One region of the Undibacterium sp. Di26W genome, then DNA from elsewhere that is predicted to be linked to it. Evidence: riboswitches for the same ligand, from Rfam matches in the RefSeq annotation. Region 1 holds a riboswitch; the other holds the start of a gene.
What was found. Region 1 has a riboswitch for cobalamin ahead of ACO0LM_RS05520 (CoA-acylating methylmalonate-semialdehyde dehydrogenase). Riboswitches for the same ligand answer to the same signal wherever they lie in the genome.
Positions count from the first base shown of each region.

Region 2: linked by a shared signal. The riboswitch ahead of ACO0LM_RS18045 (TonB-dependent receptor domain-containing protein) and the one ahead of ACO0LM_RS05520 (CoA-acylating methylmalonate-semialdehyde dehydrogenase) in region 1 are both predicted to bind cobalamin.

Region 1 is NZ_JBMPOR010000003.1:255,622-259,327, forward strand. It holds gene ACO0LM_RS05510 (enoyl-CoA hydratase) at 1-132, opposite strand, end outside; gene ACO0LM_RS05515 (acyl-CoA dehydrogenase family protein) at 129-1,289, opposite strand; gene ACO0LM_RS05520 (CoA-acylating methylmalonate-semialdehyde dehydrogenase) at 1,300-2,811, opposite strand; cobalamin riboswitch at 3,097-3,317, opposite strand; gene fumC (class II fumarate hydratase) at 3,569-3,706, shown strand, end outside.
Region 2 is NZ_JBMPOR010000016.1:34,276-37,981, forward strand. It holds gene ACO0LM_RS18040 (FecCD family ABC transporter permease) at 1-710, opposite strand, end outside; gene ACO0LM_RS18045 (TonB-dependent receptor domain-containing protein) at 924-2,813, opposite strand; cobalamin riboswitch at 3,120-3,375, opposite strand; gene ACO0LM_RS18050 (PilZ domain-containing protein) at 3,491-3,706, opposite strand, start outside.

The sequences.
Region 1 (3,706 bases):
GTTGACCAGTTGCGTCAAAGCCTGCAAACCCGCCGCCGTCCAGGTATTGGCGGGTGGGTTGGCCAGGGTTATCAGGGCAGTGTGACCGATGATTTCGCATTGCAGATTGGTGTAGTTGCTGTACTTGCTCATAAAAATTCCTCGCTTGCGGCTTGGTTTAACATGTGGCGGGCGACGATGACACGCATGATTTCATTCGTACCTTCAAGTATCTGGTGCACTCTGACATCGCGCAGGAAACGCTCCAGTGGGTATTCGCGTATATAGCCGTAGCCGCCGTGGATTTGCAGGGCTTCATTGCAGACGGCAAAGCCGGTATCGGTCGCCAGGCGCTTGGCCATGGCACAATACACTGAGGCATTGTCGGCCTTGCTGTCGAGTTTGCTGGCAGCCAGCCTGACCATCTGGCGGGCGGCGACAAGTTCGGTTTGCATGTCGGCCAGTTTGAATTGCAGTACCTGGAAGTCAGACAGTTTTTTCTGGAACTGCATGCGCTCGTTCATATAGGCTTGTGCACTATTGAGTGCTGATTGCGCAGCGCCGATAGAACAGGTGGCGATGTTGATGCGGCCACCATCAAGGCCACGCATGGCAATCCGAAAGCCCTCGCCTTCTTCACCCAGCAAGTGGCTGCGCGGTATGCGTACCTGGTCAAAATTCACGGTGCGGGTGGGCTGGCTGTTCCAGCCCATCTTGTCCTCTTTCTTGCCATAACTGATGCCGGGCAAATCTGCCGGTACGGCAAAGGCAGAAATACCGCCCGCACCTTCGCCACCGGTGCGTGCCATGACCACCAGCATATTGGTCGCACCCGCGCCCGAGATAAAGGCCTTGCTGCCACTCAGGATATAGCTGTCGTCATCCAGGCGGGCGCTGGTGCGCAGTGATGCCGCGTCCGAGCCAGCGCCGGCCTCAGTCAGGCAATACGACGCCAGTTTCTTGCCTGCGGCCAGTTTGGGCACCCATTCTTGCTGCACTTCTGGCCCGCCCCAATGCGCAATCATCCAGCTCGCCATATTGTGGATGGTGATATACGCCGTGGTGGAAGGGCAGGCGCGCGCCAGCTCTTCAAACACGATGGCGGCATCCAGCCGCGTCAGGCTCAGCCCACCTAACTCTTCCGGCACATACAGTCCGCAAAATCCCAGTTCCCCGGCATGGGCGATGACGTCCAGCGGGAAGTGGGACGTGGCATCCCAATGCGCGGCTTGCGCCGTCATTTCATGGGCGGCGAAGTTGCGGGCAGATTGCTGGTAGGCGCGCTGGTCTTCATTCAATTCGAAGTCCATGGCCATCTCCTTATTTTAAAGAGATGGTGGTATTCACCTTGCCCGCACTGACGCTGTCATCAAACCAGCGTGCCGTGATGGTTTTGGTCTGGGTATAAAACTGTATGACTTGCTTGCCATATGGCCCCAGGTCACCGAGCTTGGATGCACGCGAACCGGTGAAAGAAAACAGTGGCACTGGCACAGGAATAGGCACATTGATACCGATCTGGCCGACATCAATATCTTCTTCAAAAGTGCGTGCCGCTGCACCAGACTGGGTGAACAGTGCCGTGCCATTGCCGTTAGGGTTGGCATTGATGATGGCGATGGCATCAGCCAGCGTATCTGCCTGCATGATGCATAGCACAGGGCCAAAGATTTCTTCTTCATACACACGCATGCCGGGCTTGACGCCGGTGAAGACGGTAGGGCCAACGAAGTTGCCATGTTCATAGCCTGGCACTTGCGGTGCACGGCCATCCAGCACCAGATTGGCACCTTCGGCAATACCTTGTGCGATCAGGTTTTCTACCCTTTCTTTGGCGGTGCAGGAAATGACTGGACCGATGTCGGTATTGGCTTCTGCACCGGCATTTATTTTGAGGCTGCGTGCACGATCCAGCAAGTCTGGCACCCACTGGTTTGCTTCACCCACCAGGATGACCACGGACAGCGCCATGCACCGCTGGCCAGCCGCACCAAAGGCCGCACCGGCGAGGTTGTTCAGGGTTTGTTCTTTATTTGCATCCGGCAAGACGATGGCGTGGTTCTTGGCACCCATCATGCATTGCGCACGCTTGCCCGCCAGGGTGGCGCGCTGATACACATGCGTGCCTACGCGGGTAGAGCCGACAAAGGACACCGCCTTGATATCCGGATGATCGCAAATCGCATTGACGATATCTTCGCCACCGTGCACGACATTTAATACGCCAGGTGGCATACCTGCCTGCATGGCCAGCTCAGCCAGGCGCATGGTGACCATGGGGTCTTGCTCGGATGGTTTCAGGATGAAGGTATTGCCACAGGCAATCGCCATCGGGAACATCCACAGCGGTATCATGGCTGGGAAGTTGAATGGGGTGATGCCAGCGCAAACGCCTAGCGGCTGGTTCAGGGTATAGGTATCGACGCCGCTGGCGACGTTGTTGGCGATTTCGCCCATTTGCAGGTTGCCGATATTGGCGGCATGCTCGACCACTTCCAAACCACGGAAGATGTCACCTTCGGCATCGGCCAGGGTCTTGCCCTGTTCGGCCGTCAGCAGTGCAGCCAGTTCGGCCATGTTTTCGCGTATCAGTTGCTGGTATTTCAGGAAGATGCGGGCGCGGGTGCCTATTGCGGTCTTGCGCCAGGTCTTGAAAGCAGCCTTGGCAGCATCGACTGCGGCCTGCATTTCATCCGGCGTGGTGAAGGGAACATGGGCCAGCACCTGTTGCGTGGCCGGGTTGATCACATTGCGCCACTGCGTGGTTTTGGATTCAAGCAGTTCGCCATTGATCAGCAGTTTGACCTTGGGAACCTGGGTAAGAGTAGTCATGATGCTTTCCTGAACCTTCCTGATTATGCACGGACAGACGGCGGGCTTTGCCCGCAACAACAGCCGCACTGATGCCTGAAAACAGGGTAGCCACTGTGTGCAGAAACCTGCCGCAGCAACTGTCCTGGCCATGGGCGCACGTAGTGAAAACGCACACCCGCCACGCACCTTCCGTACGTGACCAGACCTTGGGAAAAAACAGTAAAGAGCAATGTTGAATACACGCACCTGCCCGCCATGATGACGGGCCCATGCAGCGTTTCAAACACAGCCTTCCGCAGTGTTTTTCTCAGCGATCAACAGGCCGGTATCCGGGCTTGCAAGTCTTGTTACATCGCCTTCCCAGTCATGCATGACCAGTGGCGTGGTTGATGTAACCGCACTCGCTTACCGTTGCGGAGGCAGCAGGGGCTTTGGCACTGGCTTCGAATAGACCAGCGACGACCACTTTCCCGTTTAACACGGCCCAAGAGCTTGGGCTGTGCACCTGTTATTTTTAGAATAGCATAAGACTTGACGTTTACGTAAACGTTAATCGATATGAATGGATGAAAAAAATTCAGCACACTTGGATTTGGGCAATTTGTATAAAGTTGCCAATGAGTAAAAAGCAAACTTGGTCCAGATTGCGTATCATGATAGCCATTGGTGCTTGCCAACATCTGGTAAGCACAGTCTGTCCAGCGCACTATACCGATATCTGATCAGTGAAAGATGCGAGGTATGACATGGCGTGCCATCAACCAGGAAAACAGCAATGACCAGCAAACCTAGCCAAGACAATACCGACAACAGGATGGAACGCGATACCTTTGGTGAAATCGCCGTACCTGCAAAAGCATTATGGGGTGCACAAACCCAGCGTTCACTGCATCACTTTGCCATCTCTACAGAA
Region 2 (3,706 bases), on a different contig from region 1:
ATGTTGACACCCAGGGTGCTGGCGTTATCGGCATGCATGGCAGCCACATTGATGGAGCGTGCATTGCGCATGGCAAACAGCAAGATACCGCACAGTATCAGCCAGGGCAGATAACGTGACTGGGTATTCGACAAATCACCTATCATCCAGAACACCATACCGCGCAAGCGGCTGTCCGGCGCAATCGACAGCATGAGGGTGATGATGGCACTACATCCGGTGGCGACAATGACGCCGGTCAGCAATAAGATAGGTGCACTGCCGTCGGTACTGCCAGCACCACGCAGATCACGGTAAGCCAGGCCAAATAATAGTAGCGCTACCGTAATCGCACCGGCAAAGGCGGCCACATCCACCAACCAGAATGCGCCGAAAAACAATATGGTTGCCAGCGCACCAACAGATGCACCACCAGATATACCGAGCACATAAGGATCAGCCAGCGGATTGCGCAACAAGGCCTGCAACATGACACCGGCCAGCGCCAGTGTGGCACCGGTAACGAAACCAGTAAGCGCACGACCCAGGCGCAAATCCAGCAGGCTGCCGGGCAAGCTGGTCGGCGGGCCGCGCAGCAATTCCAGCAAGGCTTGCCATAACTCGACAAAGCTCAGGGACACAGAACCACACACACAGGCAATCAATATGCTAGCTATGGCGGCGGCCAATAAAATCGGGAGAACCAGTCCGGCACGTTGAGCGACCGCCATCCCGGGAGATTGCTTACGCTGTCGTGCAGAAAAAAAAGACGCCATCATCGGTCTGATCCAAAGGAAAAACAGGTTTAGATGTGCAGCGCCAGTCAATATACACCAGCCTGCACATCAGAAAATCAGCCCGAAACGTGGCAAATCACATCAATGCCCTGCCACGTCCCTGTCAAACTTGTCAGCTTAATTATCAGCTTAAACAACTTACTCAGTTTATTTAAAGCCGTAGTTCACACCGACAAATACATTCGAACCGGCCGTCGCATAATTTCTTGCCAGTTCATAGTCTTTGTTCAAAGCATTGTTCCAGCGTGCCAGCACGGTGGTATTTTTTGCCAGTTCATACGTCGCATACAGGTTCAACAAATTATACGAACTCAATTTTCTCAAGTTGGCAGCATCATCGTAGCGGTCGCCAGAGTAGATGGTTTCCACGCCAACTTTTGCATTCGCAAACGCGTATTCAGCAGCCAACGTACCATGCTGTTTGGAACGGCGTGCCAGACGTTTGTTTGCCGTGTCGTCTCTCGGGTCCTGGATGTCGATGGAGGCACGCAGTGTCAGGTCAGCAAAACGGGTTGTACCACCAACTGTCAAGCCAGACAAAGTCGCCTTGTTAACATTATGCGCACAGCCAAAAGAATAATTAGGCGTGTTTGGGCAATAAGCTTTACCTTGTGGATCGTTACCAGAAACATAGACCAACAAGTCCGTTGCCTTGTTCTGATAATACACAGCGCTCAACTGCGTATCACCCTGTTCAAAATACACACCGATTTCTGCGTTTTTTGCTTTTTCTGGTTTGTTGCTGGCAACGCCATAACCAGGGTAATACAGTTCATTGAAAGTTGGTGCGCGGAAGCTGGTGCCATAGCTGGCATTGACGCGCAGCGCATCAGTGAAACGATAACCGTAAGCGACGCTGCCCGTGGTATTGGAACCATATTGCGAGCTGCGGTCGTTGCGGATGCTGGCGCTGGCCAGATGCGCATCTTGCTTGAACACATAAGATGCGGCAAAAGAATTCGTCGTGCGTTTCGCGCCGTTGATGCCCTCCGTGGCCAAGCCTGAAGAAACAGAATCAACATTTTCCTCACGCGTTTCAGCGATCAGTTGCAATACGTCTTTACCGATACGGATATCGTTCTGGAAGCTGACACTGTTCTGACGTGTATCGATCTGGCTGGTGCCAAAGCCTGTGCTGAAACCCTTGTCAGCCGTTTCTGCATATTGCAGCGATGCAGACCAGTCATCAGTGAACTTGCCACGGCCAAAGATGGCGATGGTTTCCAGCGTGCCAATATTGTGGTCATCTTTTGCTGCACCGGAATCATACTGTGCGTCATTGCGGCTGCGCAAAACACTGGCACCCAGTTCATAACCCTTGCTGATTTCCCATACCAGGCGGCCATTGAAACTATCCATCTTGTAGCCATCTTTGTCAGCGTTATAACTGGAACCGACTCCGGGTTTGGTGGCAGAGAAACCATCACTCTCTTCATGCCCCGCGTTCAGGCTGAGGCTGAGATTACTGGCAACAGAACCGAAAAAACCTGCCTGTAATTTGCGTGTGCCATAGCTGCCCAAACCAGCCGATACGGTAGGTGTGATAACGCCCGTGCCCTTTTTAGTAAATATCTGTATCACACCGCCCATGGCATCCGCGCCATACAGGCTGGACAGAGGGCCGTACACGACTTCGATACGGTCGATCTGTGACAGCGGGATGGAAGACCAGGTAGCGCCACCAGTCGTGGACGAACCGATGCGTACGCCATCAATCAACACCACGTTTTGTGCGTTATTACCGCCACGCATGAAAACGGAAGCTGTCGTACCAGGACCACCATTGCGGGTAATTTCTATGCCGCGCTGTTGCTGCAACAGGTCAACGATGGAAGCCGCGCCGGATTTGGCGATGTCTTCCGCAGTGATGACGACATTGTCAGCCAGCACATCTTTGGCGGCTTGCGCCTGACGGCCAGCGGTAATGACCACGCTGGAAGCAGCGCCAACTGCAGCAGTTTGTGCAAAGACGGTAGAAGACGGGAATGCAGCGGCCAAGGCCAGGCTGAGGGCGAGCGGTTTGAATACAGATGTCATGATTTTCAGAAAAAATAAAACATGCAGCCGACGTCCCCGCAGGCTGCAATGGAAAAAGCAATAGGAATATCGGTATCGTCAGCGCCTGTGGCCTGATTAAGAACCTGTTTCCGATCTTACTGCGCGTGCGTGATCGAGGCTCATGCGCTGCTCAAAATGCTCATGTACTAGAAGTACATTCCGCTTTTTGCGCTGCGCTTTTGTTACCCTTACCCCGCTGACGCTCGCTCGCTACAGATCGTAAACATGTTCTCAGAAGCGGACGCAGCGTTCTGCGTCAGGTGCTCACGAAATTTCCCCGTCCGTATTACTTCACTTATTCTGGCCGGTATCCGGGCTGACAAGTATCACCATCTGACCTTCCCATGCACATAGCACAGTGGTATTGGAAAATGGCTGGCTACAAATCTGAATTTTAAGAAACAAGCATTCAGTTTTTTTGCAGCAACTTGTACACCGTTGCGGGGGCAGCATACGTTTGCCTAGCGTAGCTAAGCGTCGTGTTTCCCGTTTAACCGCAGATATGAACATATCCGCGAGCACCAAAACCCCGCCATTCTATAGACAGACGGGGGTAGCCGCAAGTTCAGGGGGTTTAAAAACTGAGGTAGATCAGTATATTAACTTATTGAAAACAAAGCAGATTTGACTTGCCAACATTGTCCGGCCACCCGATTTCAGGCCAGATGCGCAGTTTTGGATATCCAGGCAACAACAAGTTGCGCATGCAATTCAGACATTTCCGATAACAGCATGCCAACGTTGTAACTGTCACCGCTGAGAATGGCATGCCTGACCGTGCCCTTGCAACTAACCTTATAGATCTCGGCTTCTTGCACAATACCGGGGATTTCTATCATCATCGGATAATTGCGCTGGGGAATCAGGCTTTC